DNA from 3 places in the Serratia sp. FDAARGOS_506 genome. Region 1 is predicted to be linked to each of the others. Evidence: predicted binding sites of a transcription regulator. Region 1 holds the regulator's gene; each other region holds the start of a gene.

Region 1 (5,573 bases):
TACAGCCATTTGATGCGCATTGATAAACCGATCGGCACGCTGTTGCTGCTGTGGCCGACGCTGTGGGCGCTGTGGCTGGCCGGGAAAGGCGTGCCGCCGCTGTCGATTTTGCTGGTGTTCGTGCTCGGCGTGTTCCTGATGCGCGCTGCCGGCTGCGTGGTGAATGATTACGCCGATCGCGCGGTGGACGGCTACGTGAAACGCACTGCCGGGCGGCCAATGCCGAGCGGCCGGGTGAGCGCGAAAGAGGCCAAGGTGCTGTTCGTGGTGCTGGTGCTGATCTCGTTCTGCCTGGTGTTGACGCTGAATGCGATGACCATCTGGCTGTCGCTGGCGGCGCTGGCGTTGGCCTGGGTATATCCGTTCATGAAGCGGGTAACCAACCTGCCGCAGTTCGTGCTGGGCGCCGCGTTCGGCTGGGGCATTCCGATGGGCTACGCGGCGGTCAGCGAATCGCTGCCGCTCAGCTGCTGGTTGCTGCTGCTGGCCAACATCTGCTGGACGGTGGCCTATGACACGCTGTATGCGATGGTCGATCGCGACGATGACCTGAAGATCGGCATCAAATCCACCGCTATCCTGTTCGGCCGTTATGACAAGCTGATCGTCGGGCTGCTGCAGTTCGCGACGCTGCTGCTGCTGGTGTGGGTCGGTTATCTGGCGCAGCTCGGCGGGGCGTTTTACTGGTCGCTGCTGCTGGCGGGCGCACTATTCATTCATCAGCAAAAACAGATCGCCGGGCGCGAGCGTGAAGCCTGCTTCAAAGCTTTTCTGCAGAACAACTACGTCGGGCTGGTGGTGTTTATCGGCATCGCGCTGAGCTATCTGCCGGCGTAACGGTTCCCCTGAGCAAGAAAAAAGGCACCCCACAGGGTGCCTTTTGTTTTTGCGCGGCGGGTGACATCACTCGTCTTGTTCTTCTTCCGCGTCGGCTTGCGGCAGGGCGTTGGTCTCTGCCGGCATGTTGACGCTTTCGATGGTCAGCTTGATTTCCGGCGTGATCAGATCGCTCAGCATGTTGTACACCTCGAGGGTGTGCTCGCGGATCGCATCGCCGCTGTCGTTGATATAGCCTTCTTCGCGCAGCGTCGCCACCAGGGTGGAGAACACCGCCTTGTCGAAGAACTCCGGCGCGTTGATGCCGTGCAGCACCGACAGACGCTGCGCCATGATGCGGCTCTCTTTCTCTAGCGCGCCGCGGTTGATGCTCGGGTTGGCGCTGAGGATCGACATGGTGATGGCGTAGCGCTGCAGGGTTTCGCGCACCCCGGCGGCCAGCAGCTGCAGCGGGCGAATGCGCGCCGGATTCAGCACCAGCTCGTCGCCTTTATCGCAGATCAACTGCTGACGGATCAGCTCGTCGATCACCGGCTGCAGAACTTCCGGCAACTGTTCCTTGTCGTTATGCAGGAACAGCTCGGCTTTCAGCATCGGGTAAATCATGCCGATCTGGCGCAGCAGTTCGGCGCGCGACACCCGGCGATGATGCATCACGATGCTGGCTATCAGCGACGGCAGCACCAGCAGGTGGTGGATGTTGTTGCGGTAATAGGTCATCAGCACCGCCTGCTCGCGCGGCAGGATGATGATGTCGCCGATGCTGTCTTTCTCCACCTCGAACTTGTTCATGTTCAACGCGTGATCCAGCAGCTCGTCCGGCGTTTGCGTCGGCACGGTGACGTCACGCGCGTAAGGCGCGTTGCGCATCAGCTGCAGGTAGCACTCGAGTTGTTCGACCAGCTGTTCGCGGGTCAGCGAACGCTGACGCGAAGCCAGCAGCGCGGTGGAACACAGGTTCATGGCGTTGGCCGCGGCGGCATTGTTGATGCGCACCATGATCTGGCCGGCCAGATCGTTGACCGTCGGCGTCAGCCAGCTTGGGCGCTGGGCTTCGATCGGATCGATAGACTCGCGCCACTGCGGCACGTGCTGGTTGAGGTAAGCGGTCAACGGCAGCGGCTCGCCGAAGTTGACGTAACCCTGGCCCAGGTTGCGCAGCTTACGCAGGCCGCGCAGCATCTGCGGCAGGCTCTCTTTTTCCTTGGTGGCGCCGCGCAGCTCTTTGGCGTAGGTGCCCACTTCCATCACGTGTTCGTAACCGATGTAAATCGGCACCAGCGTGATCGGGCGGGTGCCGCCGCGCAGCATCGCCTGGATGGTCATCGACAGGGTGCCGGTCTTCGGCTCCAGCAGACGCCCGGTGCGGGAACGGCCGCCTTCCACGAAGTATTCCACCGAGTAGCCGCGGGTGAACAGCTCGCCGAGGTATTCGCGGAACACCGTCGAGTACAGCTTGTTGCCCTTGAAGGTGCGGCGGATGAAGAATGCGCCAAGACGGCGGAAGATCGGGCCGGCCGGCCAGAAGTTGAGGTTGATGCCCGCGGCGATGTGCGGCGGCACCAGGCCCTGGTGATACAGCACGTAGGACAGCAGCAGGTAGTCCATGTGGCTGCGGTGGCAGGGCACGTAGACGATCTCGTGGCCGTCCTGCGCCAGCTGGCGCACGCGCTCGGCGTTGGTGACGTTGATGCCCTGATACAGCCGGTTCCAGGTCCAGCTCAGCACGCGATCGGACAGGCGCACGGTTTCGTAGGAGAAGTCGGCGGCGATCTCTTCCATCAGCGCGATGGCGTTCTGCTGGGCTTTCTCGTGCGAGATCTTCTTGCTGCGGGCTTCGTCTTCGACCGCTTTTTCGATCGCTTTGGACGCCAACAGCTTGTTGAACAGATCCTGACGGGCCGGCAGGCTCGGGCCTACCGCAGCCAGGCGCTGACGCGAGAAGTGCATGCGCGCCACGCGCGCCAGTTTCTGCGCGATGGTTTTATCCGTGCCGTGCTCGGTGGCCATGCGGCGCAGCGAAACGGTATTGGAGAAACGCACGAAGCTGTCGCGGCCGAGCCACAGCACGGCAAAGAATTTCTGCACGCCGTTCAACAGACGCAGGTGCGGCGTGCCGTGGCCTTCGCGGCCCGGCGAGCGGCCGAACATCACCGAAACCGGCAGCATCTGAATGTCGAGATCCGGGTTGCTGCGGTGCAGATCCAGATAGTCGTGGAACAGCTTTACCGACTCTTCTTTCGGGGTGTAATAGCGGAACACGCGCGGGCCGTCGTGAATGAACACGTAGCTCGGTAGCACGGTGCCGTCGATCTCCAGCGAGTTGAGCGGATCGGGCAGATCCTGCGCCAGGCACTGGGTGCGCAGCGTCAGCAAATCCGCCTTGGAATTGTAAGGCAAAACATACAAAATCGGCCGTGAGGGATCCAACCCTAGCTCGGTAACCGGATCTGAAGGGATGACCTTACTTCTTACCAACAATTTAAGTGGTAAATTCAATATTTTATAATAAATTTTACGCCAACCTGACATAACAACGTGAAGCCTCTTGTTAGCAATGCGCCGCAAGCATACCAGAAACCGGGTAGCAGATCTGTGGTGTTCGAAAACCGAGAGCCGTCAGCGCGGACTGTTCTAGACTCTTTTTATTATGACCGACCTCTGAGAAAGGCACGAAAACATGGCAAACCAAGCAACCGGACTGACCCGCATCATCAAGGCCGCCGGCTATTCCTATAAAGGGCTTTCCGCCGCCTGGCAGCACGAAGCGGCTTTCCGCCAGGAACTGGTGGTCACCGTTCTGGCTATCATACTGGCTGTCTGGCTGGATGTGGGTGCGATAGCGCGCATTTTATTGATCGGATCGGTAGCGCTGGTGATGATCGTCGAGATCCTGAACAGCGCGATCGAGGCGGTGGTGGATCGCATCGGCAGCGAACATCACGAGCTGTCCGGCCGGGCCAAAGACATGGGGTCGGCGGCGGTGTCGCTGGCGATCGTGCTGGCGCTGTTCGTTTGGGGCACGGTCTTGTGGCAGCGTTTCGGCTGACGCAAAGCGCCTACTGACTGATTTTTATTTATTCTTTGGTTCCCAATCTGCGCTTACCTGTATATACTCACAGCAAGACTGTATAAACAAACAGGGGGCGGAATGAAAGCACTAACTACCAGACAGCAAGAGGTCTACGATCTGATTCGCGATCATATTTCGCAAACGGGCATGCCGCCAACGCGTGCCGAGATCGCGATGCGTCTGGGGTTCCGCTCACCTAACGCCGCCGAAGAACACCTGAAGGCGCTGGCACGCAAAGGCGTGATCGAAATCGTCTCCGGTGCCTCGCGCGGTATCCGCCTGCTGATGGAAGAAGAAGAAGGGCTGCCGCTGATCGGCCGCGTCGCCGCCGGCGAGCCGCTGCTGGCGCAGCAGCACATTGAAGGGCACTACCAGGTGGATCCTTCCCTGTTTAAACCGAGCGCCGATTTCCTGCTGCGGGTGAACGGCATGTCGATGCGTGACATCGGCATTCTGGACGGCGATCTGCTGGCGGTGCACAAGACGCAAGACGTGCGCAACGGCCAGGTCGTGGTGGCGCGCATCGAAGATGAAGTCACGGTCAAACGTCTGAAGAAGCACGGCAACGTGGTTGAACTGCTACCGGAGAACAACGAATTCCAACCGATCGTGGTCGATCTGCGTCAGCAGAATTTCACTATCGAAGGGCTGGCGGTGGGGGTGATTCGCAACGGCGACTGGATTTAATCGCCGCGCCCTCAGTGCCTCCCTGTATCAATCGCCCCTGTTCTGGGGCGTTTTTGTTTCTGACTTTGCCCTTTTCGTCACTGCTACGGGAAACATCTCATCATGCGCTTGATTTCCGCCTTTACCAGCGATACCGATAAAGCCCTGTGGCGCCTGGCCCTGCCGATGATTTTCTCCAATATCACCGTGCCGCTGCTCGGGCTGGTGGATACCGCGGTGATCGGCCACCTAGACAGCCCGATCTACCTGGGGGGCGTTGCGATTGGCGCGGTGGCGACCAGCTTCCTGTTCATGCTGCTGTTGTTCCTGCGCATGAGCACCACCGGCCTGGCGGCGCAGGCGCTGGGGGCACAGAACCCGCAGGCGCTGGCGCGCGCCTTTATGCAACCGCTGCTGCTGGCGCTGCTGGCCGGGGTGGCGATCGTCCTGTTGCGCTATCCGCTGATCGAACTGGCGCTGCGGATCGTCGGTGGCAATGGCGAGGTGCTGGAACAGGCGCGGCGTTTTCTTGAGATCCGTTGGCTGAGCGCGCCGGCGGCGCTGGCTAATCTGGTGCTGCTGGGCTGGCTGCTCGGCGTGCAGTACGTGCGTGCGCCGGTGATCCTGCTGATCGTCGGCAACCTGCTGAACATCGTGCTGGATATCTGGCTGGTGATGGGCCTGGGCTGGAACGTGCGGGGGGCGGCGGCGGCCACCGCCATCGCCGAATACGCCACGCTGCTGCTCGGCCTGTGGCTGGCATGGCGGGTGATGCGCCTGCGCGGTATTACCCTGCCGATGCTGCGCCAGGCCTGGCGTGGCGATCTGCGTCGGCTGCTGGCGCTTAACCGCGACATCATGCTGCGTTCACTGTTGTTGCAACTGTGCTTTGCGTCGCTGACCATTTTCGGTGCTCGTCTGGGAAGCGACGTAGTGGCGGTCAATGCGGTATTGATGAATTTGCTGACGTTCACCGCCTATGCGCTCGATGGTTTCG
Region 2 (5,573 bases), 1.3 Mb from region 1:
CAGTGATTGCGGTGCCCGCGGACAAGGCCGACGCCCTGAAAGCGCTGAGCCAGGAATTCCTGGCGGTGCTGCAGAACGAACTCTCCGCCAAAGAGAAGAACATCACCGTGCTGCTGGAGCCGACCACCAGCGCGTCACAGGCGCTGACCGCCGACAGCCAGCAGCGTTTCCTGGCACTGCTGAACGGCACGCCGAACGGCGTGATCCGCATGAGCGACGCGGTAAAAGGCGTGGTGGAAACCTCGCTGAACGTCGGCGTGGTCACCACCAGCGAAAACGAAGCGGAAATCATCTGCCTGATCCGCTCCCTGATCGACAGCGGCAAAGACTACGTGGTCGAGATGCTGACCGCGCTGGGCCAGCTGGCCGGCGCCAAGGTAGCGCCGAAGGGCGGCTACCCGGGCTGGCAGCCGGACGCCGACTCGCCGGTAATGCACCTGGTGCGCGAGCTGTATCAGGATCTGTTCAACAAGACGCCAAACATCATGGTGATCCACGCCGGTCTGGAATGCGGTCTGTTTAAAAAACCGTATCCAAATATGGACATGGTATCGATCGGGCCAACCATCACCGGCCCGCACTCGCCGGATGAGCAGGTGCATATCGAAAGCGTCTCTCTGTACTGGAAGCTGCTGACCTCGCTGCTGAAAGCGATCCCTGAGCGCGCGTAATCTGCACGCTTAATGCAAAAAGCCGGCGACCGCCGGCTTTTTCATTCCCAAGGCAGCGCCAGCTGCCGCTCCAGCTGCGGATCGAGCAGCGTCACGTGCAGCCCCACCAGCCGCACTCCGCGCCCTTCGCGCCGCTCGCGCCACGCCTGCCGCGCCACCTCCAGCAAATCCTGCCGGTTCAGCACCGGAAATACGTGCTCCTGGGTGGTTTGCTGGAAATCCTGAAACTTCAGCTTTACGCCCTGCCTGGCGATGTGCAGATCCGGCTTCACCTTGCGCAGCCGCATCTCCAGCTCGGGATAGAGTTTGTCGATAATCAGCGTTTCGCAGTCTTCCCAGTCGTGAATATCTTCCGCCAGTGTGCGCTCCACCCCCACCGATTTGCGCAGCCGCTCCGCTGAGATTTCGCGCCGATCTATGCCCTGACACCGCTCCCACAGCACCCGGCCGAACTTGCCGAAGCGCTTGAGCAGCTGCGCCAGATCATATTGCTGCACGTCGGCGCAGGTGATAAGCCCCACCTCTTCCAGGCGCTTGGCGGTCACCTTGCCGACGCCGGGGATCTTGCTGAGCGGCAGCTGCTGCAAAAACGCCGGCACCTGCGCCGGCGTGATCACGTATTGCCCGTTCGGCTTGTTCATCTCGGAGGCGATTTTGGCGAGAAACTTGATCGGCGCGACGCCGGCCGAGGCGGTGAGGTTCAGTTCGTCGGCGATCGCCTGGCGGATCTCCTGGGCGATCAGCGTCGCCGAGCCATTGCATTGCGGGCTGTCTGTCACGTCGAGATAGGCTTCATCGAGCGACAGCGGCTCGATCAGCGGGGTATAGCGGGCGAAGATTTCGCGGATGTGCAGCGAGGCCTCTTTGTAGGCCGCCATGCGCCCCGGCAACAGGGTAAGATGCGGGCACAGCTTGAGCGCCATCGCCGTGGACATGGCGCTGTGCACGCCGTAGCGCCGCGCCGGGTAGTTGGCGGTGCTGATCACCCCGCGCCGATCGGCACTGCCGCCAATCGCCAGCGGGATATCGCGCAGGCTGGGATCGTCGCGCATTTCCACCGCCGCGAAGAAGCAGTCCATATCGACATGAATGATTTTACGCATCGCACCCTCCAGTAACACTGTATAAGTATACAGTCACATACCGAAAGCTCAAGGCCGCAGGGTTCGACGAAAGCACCGTTTCCGCCAGATATTTCCGCGTTGTTAAAAAAGCTTAATTTTTCAATAGTATGATTTCCGCCATCCCGTGCGGCTCACCACAACGATAACGACAAGGTACCCTACATGATCAGATTTTCTTATTTGCTGCTGGCTTCCGCGCTGTCGCTGAGCGCGCTGGCGGCCAGCGCCGCCGGTCACGCGCCGGCGATCGTCGCCCACCGCGGCGGCACCGCCGATGCGCCGGAGAACACCCGCATCGCCATCGAAACCGCGCTGAAAAACGGCGCCGACGCCATCTGGATCACCCTGCAAGAATCCAAAGACGGCGTCATCGTGCTGTATCGCCCTTCGGATCTGAAAGCGTTGACTAACCGGCAGGGCCCGGTTTCTGCCTATACCGCAGCGCAGCTGGCCGAGACCGACGCCGGCTGGGCCTTCGCCAGGGGGGATGAGCACCCGTTCCGCAGCCAGGGCATCGGCATTCCGCGGCTGGACGAGGTGTTGAAGGCCTTCCCGCGCGTGACTTTCTATCTGGACATCAAATCCCCGGACGCCGACCCGGCGCAGTTTGGCCAGGCGCTGCTGGCGACGCTGGAAAGCACCGACAGCCTGAACCGCATCCGCGTCTACTCCACCGACGCCAAATACCTGCAGGCGCTGCCGCCGGCCATCCCGCGCTTCGAAAGCCGCGACGAGACCCGCACGCTGCTGGCCAATATCACTATGGCGCATCAGTGCGACGTCAAGCCGGATAACCGGCAGCCGCGCTGGTACGGGCTGGAACTGAAGCGCGAGGTGGAAGTGGTGGAGAAATATACCCTCGGTGAAGGGCGTTCGAAGGCGTTTCTGACCTGGGATAAAGAGTCGATGGACTGCTTCCGCTCGCAGGGCCCGGCGCACATCATCCTGTTCGGCGTCAACTCACCGCAGGAGTATCAGCAGGCGCTGGCGCTGGGCGCCGACGGCGTGATGGTCAACTCACCGGCCGAGGCGAAAAACTTCCGCAAGGCGAAGTAAAAAACCCGGCCAAGGCCGGGTTTTCGCTATAGCTATAGAATACGGTGCTTTTCCAGCTGCTCGCGCCGCTGTGCCGCTTTGGCTTCACGCTTTTTGCGCGCATCGCAGGGCTCCGGGCAGTCGCAGACTTTCTCCATCCCCAATGCGGTGATGCCGCCGCAGCTGCCCTGCAGGCTTTTGCGCTTGAACACGTAACCCAGCGACATCCCGCCGACGATCAGCAGGAACAACACGAAGGTGGCGGCGAATACCGTCAGCATAGCAACCTCACGAACTCTTTTTCAGATAGGGTTTGAACGCGTCCGAATAACGCTCCTCAAACCCGTCGGCGGTTTTCACGATCATGAACACCGGGATACCGAGCAGATTGGCCAGCGCCAGGCCGCGCTCCGGCCCCATCACGTTCAGGCCGGTGGACAGACCGTCGGCGGTCATACAGGTCGGGCTCAGCACGGTGATCGACACCAGGCGGTGGTTGATCGGCCGGCCGGTGATAGGATCGATGGTGTGCGAATAGCGCACCCCGTCCTGCTCGAAGTAGTTGCGATAGTCACCCGAGGTGGCGATCGACATCTCCCCTGGCTGGATCACCAACTGCGCCTGCTGCTGCGCACCGGCGGTCGGGCGCTCGATGGCGATGCGCCACGGCTTTTGCTCGCCGTTGCGCCCGCGGGTGCGGACTTCACCACCGATGTCCACCATGTAATTTTGCACATGTTGCGATTGCAGATACTCCGCCACCACGTCCACGCCGTATCCTTTGGCGATCGACGACAGATCGACATACAGCTCGGGGATACTTTTCACCAGCGCGCTGCCCTGCACCGTCAGTTTATCGGCGCCGGTCCAGGCGCGGCGGTGCGCCAGCTCCGCCTCGCTCGGCACTTTGTCCGGCCGCCCTTCCGGGCCGAAGCCCCACAGGTTGACCAGCGGCCCGACGGTCACGTCCAGCGCGCCATCGGTCACGCGGTTGATGCGCAACGCTTCGCGCACTACCACGGCGGTCGCCGGCGAAACCGGGAACGGCCGGTCAATATCGCGGCTGGCGTTGAAGCGGCTCAACTCGGAGTCCGGTCGGTAGGTGGACATCTGGTCGTTCACCTGTTCCAGCCGTTTGTCGATCTCCGCCTGCATCTCGCGCGCCGACGGCGTGTCGTCGCCGGTCACGTAACGGATCGAATACGAGGTGCCCATGGTTTTACCCGTCAGATCCACCTGTTCCGGCCCGCAGCCGGTCAGCAGCAGGGTGGCGCTCAGCGCCACGCCCGTCAGCCAGTTCTTCATCGCCAATGCGCGCATTTAGCCACCAAAGTCATCCAGCATGATGTTTTCGTCTTCGACGCCCAGATCTTTCAGCATCTTGATCACCGCAGCGTTCATCATCGGCGGCCCGCACATGTAAAACTCGCAGTCCTCCGGCGCCGGGTGGTTCTTCAGATAGTTCTCCAGCAGAACATTATGGATAAAGCCGGTGTAGCCGGTCCAGTTATCTTCCGGCTGCGGATCCGACAGCGCCACATGCCAGGTGAAGTTTTCGTTCTCCGCCTGCAGCTGGTTGAAGTCGTCTTCATAGAACATCTCGCGCAGCGAACGCGCGCCGTACCAGAAAGTGATCTTGCGCTTCGAGTTCAGGCGCTTGAGCTGATCGAAGATGTGCGAACGCATCGGCGCCATGCCCGCGCCGCCGCCGATAAAGATCATTTCGGCGTCGGTTTCCTTGGCGAAGAATTCGCCGAACGGCCCGGAGATAGTCACCTTGTCGCCCGGCTTCAGCGACCAGATATAGGAAGACATGATGCCCGGCGGCACGTCCGGATTGTTCGGCGGCGGCGTGGCGATACGCACGTTGAGCATGATGATGCCCTTCTCTTCCGGGTAGTTGGCCATCGAGTAGGCGCGCACCGTGGTGTCGTTCACCGTCGAACGGTAGCGGAACAGGTTGAATTTGTCCCAGTCGCCGCGATACTCCTGCGGCACGTCGAAGTCGGCATAGCTGATATCGTGCGCCGGCGCTTCGATCTGGATGAAGCCGCCCGCGCGGAACGGCACGTCTTCGCCGTCGGGGATCTTCAGCTTCAGCTCTTTGATAAAGGTGGCTTTGTTATCATTGGAGATAACCTCGCACTCCCATTTCTTCACGCCGAAAATCTCTTCCGGTAGCTCGATCTTCAGGTTTTGCTTCACGTTCACCTGGCACGCCAGGCGGCAACCCTCTTTCGCTTCGCGCTTGTTGATGTGCGAAAGCTCGGTCGGCAGGATATCGCCGCCGCCCTCTTTGATCACCACCCGGCACTGGCCACAGGAGCCGCCGCCGCCGCAGGCCGAGGAGACGAAGATCCCCTGGCTGGAGAGCACGTTGAGCAGTTTGTCGCCCGCCGGCGCATGGAAGCTCTTATCCAGATCGCCGTTGATCTCCACCGCGATGTCGCCGGTATTCACCAGCTTTGACTTGGCGAACAGGATCAGCAACACCAGCACCATCACAATGGCGGTGAACATGGCTACGCCTAAAATAATTTCCATAAATTCTTCCCGCCTTTACAACTGAACACCGGAGAAGGACATGAAGCCCAGCGCCATCAGTCCGGTGGTGATAAAGGTAATGCCCAGGCCGCGCAATCCCGCCGGCACGTTGGCATACTTGAGTTTTTCGCGGATCCCCGCCATGGCGACGATCGCCAGCATCCAGCCGGTGCCGGAACCGATGCCGTACACCACCGAT
Region 3 (5,573 bases), 1.7 Mb from region 1:
GCCGCGCCCGGCCATTTGCGCCACCTGCAGATTCTCCTCCACGCTCAGCTGCGAGAAGAGCTGCCGCCCCTGGGGTACGTGGCTGATGCCGAGTGCGGCGCGGCGCTCCATCGGCTGCAGCAGCAGGTTTTGCGGCGGCTGATCCGCCGGCTGCCAGGTCATGCTGCCGCTCACTACAGGCAGATGCCCCATGATGCAGTTGACCAGCGTGGTTTTGCCCACGCCGTTGCGCCCAAGCAGCACGGTACACTGGCCACGCGGCAGCTCCAGGTTGATGTCCCACAGGGTGTGGTTCTGCCCGTAAAATTGATTGACCGATCTCAGGTTCAGCATTTGACATTCTCCTCATAGACGCCCGTTTCACTCGTTGGCGGGGACTGCAAAGGCCGCATGGGCGGCGGATTTCCCGAGTGTGGTAATGTCTGGAACAAAATGCCGTCCGTCTAATGAGCCAGAGCAAGGTCTGCGGTGGACGGAATGACAGTCAATATGTCGTTAAAAACGACGCTTGTGACGACTTGGTGTCGTTCTTGCGCTTTTACGGGCGATAGCACTGCGGCGGTCATGTGCCGCGGCAGGCAGTGCATCATGCTGCCGCACCGCGTTTATACGCAGGAATATGAAGCAACTCCCAGGCCAGTTTTTGCCGCCGGGTGAAAACGGGGATTGTTACCACCTTGTTAACCGCTGGTCAGGCCTGACGCGCGCTGCCGTGGCGGCCTGAAAATGCGCAGGGAAGTTAACCCGGACGTTTTTTGCACTCTCATGGTGCTCTTCGGTGAGAAGATGGTGCAAGGCGTTGCGCCGCCGTCAAGAGCGATCCGCGTGAAAGGGGACAATGCGATTTTGGCAATGGGGATTTTTAGTATTAATCGGCATAAACAAAGCGATATTTTTATGAAAAAATAACTAAAAAAGGCATTTTGGTGAGTGTAAAGGGCGAAAAGCTTTCTTTCTGTAACTCCCGCCCCGGGCGGGGCGGTGAGAGTTATCCACTATTCCTGTGGATAACCTTGTGTATTAGATTTAGAAAAACGCTGTAAAGCGAGAGCCGACGCGGGTTCTGTTCGCTTTGTCCGCATTCTCGTCTTTTTGTTAATGTCATTAAATATCAGTAATTTAATTAAAATCAAGACGCAAGGGCATTGATCAGGTCTCTATGTATGATTTTTCGACGCCGTGCTAACAATAAGTTAATTCGCGGCATGTTCTGGGGATAAATCTGTTATTGACAATAAAAATGTCACCGGGCTGTAACGCCACGGTGCAACCGCGTTGCCGCGGCGCCGGGCGCAGTGACGAATCCGCTTGAAGCTGGTTTTATATCCAGTATCATGGGCACTGGCGCAAATTGCCGACACTTTCCATAATTAGGGGCCATGCCCGGCGCAGAGCCGGCGGGCCGCCTGAGCGCGCGCATCTCCACAGGGTAGCCGAGCAATGAGTAAACTTTTCAAACTGCATTCAGAGTTCAAACCGGCCGGCGATCAGCCGGAAGCCATCCGCAAACTGGAAGAGGGGCTGGAAGACGGCCTGGCGCACCAGACGCTGCTGGGGGTAACCGGTTCGGGCAAGACATTCACCATCGCCAACGTGATAGCCGATCTGAATCGGCCGACCATGGTGCTGGCGCCGAACAAGACGCTGGCGGCGCAGCTGTACGGCGAGATGAAAGAGTTTTTCCCGGAGAATGCGGTGGAATACTTCGTCTCTTACTACGACTACTACCAGCCGGAAGCCTACGTGCCCAGCTCCGACACCTTCATTGAAAAAGACGCTTCGGTGAACGAGCACATCGAGCAGATGCGCCTTTCCGCCACCAAGGCGCTGCTGGAGCGGCGCGACGTGGTGGTGGTGGCGTCGGTGTCGGCGATCTACGGCCTGGGCGATCCGGATCTTTACCTGAAGATGATGCTGCACCTGACTCAAGGCATGATCATCGATCAACGATCCATTTTGCGCCGGCTGGCGGAGCTGCAGTATTCCCGCAACGATCAGGCCTTCCAGCGCGCCACCTTCCGCGTGCGCGGCGAGGTAATCGACATCTACCCTGCGGAATCGGACGAGCTGGCGCTGCGCGTCGAGCTGTTCGACGACGAAGTGGAGCGGCTGTCGCTGTTCGATCCGCTGACCGGGCAGATCGAGCAGGTGGTGCCGCGTTTTACCATCTACCCGAAATCGCACTACGTGACGCCGCGCGAGCGGATCATGCAGGCGATGGAAGAGATCAAGGTCGATCTGGCGGACCGTCGCAAGGTGCTGCTGGCCAACAACAAGCTGCTGGAAGAGCAGCGCCTGACGCAGCGCACCCAGTTCGATCTGGAGATGATGAACGAGCTGGGTTACTGCTCGGGGATCGAAAACTACTCGCGCTACCTGTCCGGGCGCGCCGAGGGCGAGCCACCGCCGACGCTGTTCGACTACCTGCCGGCGGACGGCCTGCTGGTGGTCGACGAATCCCACGTCACCATTCCGCAGATCGGCGCGATGTTCAAGGGCGATCGCGCGCGTAAAGAAACGCTGGTGGAGTACGGCTTCCGCCTGCCGTCGGCGCTGGACAACCGCCCCTTGCGCTTCGAGGAATTCGAGGCGCTGGCGCCGCAGACCATCTATGTTTCCGCGACGCCGGGCAAATATGAACTGGAGAAATCCGGCGGCGATCTGATCGATCAGGTGGTGCGGCCGACCGGGTTGCTGGATCCGATCGTGGAAGTGAGGCCGGTCACCACCCAGGTGGACGATCTGCTCTCCGAGATCCGCAAGCGCGCGGCGATCAACGAGCGCGTGCTGGTGACCACCCTGACCAAACGCATGGCGGAAGACCTGACCGAATACCTGGAAGAGCATGGCGAGCGCGTGCGCTACCTGCACTCGGACATCGATACCGTGGAACGGGTCGAAATCATCCGTGACCTGCGTCTGGGCGAGTTTGACGTGCTGGTGGGCATCAACCTGTTGCGTGAGGGGCTCGACATGCCTGAGGTGTCGCTGGTGGCGATTCTGGACGCCGACAAGGAAGGCTTCCTGCGTTCCGAGCGTTCGCTGATCCAGACCATCGGCCGCGCGGCGCGTAACCTGAACGGCAAGGCGATCCTGTATGGCGATCGCATCACCGACTCGATGGCCAAGGCGATCGGCGAAACCGAGCGGCGCCGCGCCAAGCAGCAGGCCTACAACGAAGCCAACGGCATCGTGCCGCAGGGGCTGAACAAGAAGATCGGCGATATTCTGCAGATCGGCCAGCCGGTCAACCGCGCCAAGAGCAAAGGCAAGGGCAAGGCGGTGGACGGCGGCGCTCAGCTTCAGAACCTTACGCCGAAAGCGCTGGATCAGAAAATCCGCGATCTGGAGGCGCAAATGTACACTCACGCGCAAAACCTGGAATTCGAGCAGGCGGCTGCCCTGCGCGACGAGATCCATCAGCTGCGCGAACAGTTCATCGCGATTTCCTGACCGTTGGATGGCGCCCGCGCTGCGGGCGTCGAAATTCCTTGTCGGCCGTGCCAAAGCTGTTAAGGTGTGCGGCCCGATCTGACCACGAAGAGTATCGAACATGAGTCAACACCAGTCCAAAGACCCGCTGCACGGCGTGACGCTGGAACAACTGCTGAATAAACTGGTGGATCACTACGGTTGGTCCGAGCTGGGGGCGCGCATTCGCATCAACTGCTTCCGCAGCGATCCGAGCATCAAGTCCAGCCTGAAGTTTTTGCGTCGCACGCCCTGGGCGCGCAAAGAGGTAGAAGATCTGTATATCGATATGGTCAGCCACCCCGCCCCAGCCAGCGATAATCCCTGGCTGCGCGGGCGAGACGGTTAAATTCGGTCAGCGGCGGGCGGCCAGCTCCACCAGCGCCCGATCCAGCGCCTGGCGCAGCAGTTGGCGATCGTGGCGATAAGGGATGTCGCTCGCTTCCAGCGGCTGTTGAATCACGACCCGATCCTGCACTTCACTGGCGTCTACCGCCGGGCCGACGATCAGGGCATCGATCATCGGGCGGCCGATCTTATCTTCCATCAGCGTCAGCTTATCCTTTAACGACAGCGCCGCGGCGGCCACGCTCAGCTCGCGGCCGAGGTTGCCGATATAGATCATGCTGGCGCTGCTGCGACGCAGTGCCTGGGTGAGATCGTCCAGCAGCAGCAGCGGCATCAGGCTGGTGAGGAAACTGCCCGGTCCGATCAGGATCACGTCAGCCTGCGCGATGGCGTCCAGCGCTTCGCGCGTGGCGTTGACCGGCGGCGACAGCATCAGCTCCTGCGGCATATGGGTCAGCTGATCGACATTCACTTCACCGTAAACGTGATTGCCTTCGTGATCGTGCGCCATCAAATCTACCGGTTGCTCCGACATCGGAATCAGCGCCGCGTCGACCTTCAGCAGGCTGCGCACCAGGTTTATCGCTTCCAGCGGGCGAACGCTAAGATGATCCAGCGCTTTCAGCATCAGGTTGCCGAGGTTGTGGCCGGCCAGTTCGCCGTTGCCGCTGAAGCGGTATTCGAACATCGCCGAGGCGACGCTCGGTTCGGTGATCAGCTGGTTGAGACAGTTACGGGTATCGCCCCAGGCAATGCCGCCTTCCGAACGGCGGATGCGGCCGGTGGAGCCGCCGTTGTCGGTAGTGGTGACGATGCCGGTCAGGCGGGAGCCTAAGGACGACAGGGCCGACATCACACGGCCCAGGCCGTGTCCGCCGCCTAACGCCACCACGCGGTCGAGATCGGCCAGGGTACGATTACGCATAAATTTCCTTACAAAGGGGCTGAACTGCCCGCATAAGGTAGCGGATCCGGCATAAAAACGCGATAAGAGTGTCATTTGCGTGATTCCGGTCAATTCGTCCGCGCAACTGATGTTTATCATGGTTTACCCGAATACGCGGCGTCTAAAAACGCTGTATAGACAATTATATAGCGAATTTACGCGTTGGCTATCGTTGCCGATTAGCGCTAGAATTCTGCTGAAAACCACGGTTTCGTTCCGGCTACTCAAGGTAGCGGGAAGAGAAATCAAACTCCTAGCCCCTGCGCCTACGTTGTTCATCAGGAACGATATGGCGCCTGGGCCGTGGCGAAGTCAGCCACCAGGGTGCAGAGGGGAAACGCTCGCATCTCCCGACTTTGGAAAGGTGTTATGGTGCCGCAACTCATTGATGCTTATGAGCGCAAGTTCTATTACCTGCGCTTGTCGATCACCGACGTGTGCAACTTTCGTTGCACCTATTGTCTGCCCGACGGCTACAAGCCGAGCGGCAGCCCGAAAAGCTTCCTGTCGCTGGATGAAATCCGCCGCGTCAGCCGCGCGTTCGCCGAACTGGGTACCGAAAAGGTGCGTCTGACCGGCGGCGAGCCTTCGCTGCGCCGCGATTTTACCGAGATCATCGCCGCCGTGCGGGAAAACCCGGCCATCCGTACCCTGGCGGTCACCACCAACGGCTACCGTCTGGCGCGCGACGTCGCCGCCTGGCGTGACGCGGGTCTGACGGCGATCAACGTCAGCGTCGACAGCCTGGATCCCCGTCAGTTTCACGCCATCACCGGTCAGGACAAGTTCCGCCAGGTGATGGACGGCA

What was found. The regulator LexA, encoded in region 1, represses DNA repair genes until DNA is damaged. The targets are predictions, from matches to a motif close to TNCTGTATGTACATACAGNA.
Region 2: a site for LexA is predicted at 1,790-1,809, ahead of dinB (DNA polymerase IV). Genes of this name have one in related genera too.
Region 3: a site for LexA is predicted at 1,313-1,332, ahead of uvrB (excinuclease ABC subunit UvrB). Genes of this name have one in related genera too.

Annotation. Positions count from the first base shown of each region.
Region 1 covers NZ_CP033831.1:1,033,448-1,039,020, reverse strand. Annotated here, with positions in the region: gene ubiA (4-hydroxybenzoate octaprenyltransferase) at 1-837, shown strand, start outside; gene plsB (glycerol-3-phosphate 1-O-acyltransferase PlsB) at 904-3,369, opposite strand; gene EGY12_RS05210 (diacylglycerol kinase) at 3,518-3,886, shown strand; gene lexA (transcriptional repressor LexA) at 3,989-4,597, shown strand; gene dinF (MATE family efflux transporter DinF) at 4,700-5,573, shown strand, end outside.
Region 2 covers NZ_CP033831.1:2,371,977-2,377,549, reverse strand. Annotated here, with positions in the region: gene pepD (beta-Ala-His dipeptidase) at 1-671, shown strand, start outside; gene dinB (DNA polymerase IV) at 713-1,774, opposite strand; gene EGY12_RS11450 (glycerophosphodiester phosphodiesterase family protein) at 1,958-2,851, shown strand; gene nqrM ((Na+)-NQR maturation NqrM) at 2,884-3,111, opposite strand; gene EGY12_RS11440 (FAD:protein FMN transferase) at 3,119-4,150, opposite strand; gene nqrF (NADH:ubiquinone reductase (Na(+)-transporting) subunit F) at 4,151-5,374, opposite strand; gene nqrE (NADH:ubiquinone reductase (Na(+)-transporting) subunit E) at 5,390-5,573, opposite strand, start outside.
Region 3 covers NZ_CP033831.1:2,730,707-2,736,279, forward strand. Annotated here, with positions in the region: gene EGY12_RS13275 (ATP-binding cassette domain-containing protein) at 1-333, opposite strand, end outside; gene EGY12_RS13280 (hypothetical protein) at 727-909, shown strand; gene uvrB (excinuclease ABC subunit UvrB) at 1,441-3,453, shown strand; gene EGY12_RS13290 (VF530 family DNA-binding protein) at 3,554-3,820, shown strand; gene yvcK (uridine diphosphate-N-acetylglucosamine-binding protein YvcK) at 3,827-4,744, opposite strand; molybdenum cofactor riboswitch at 5,004-5,148, shown strand; gene moaA (GTP 3',8-cyclase MoaA) at 5,135-5,573, shown strand, end outside.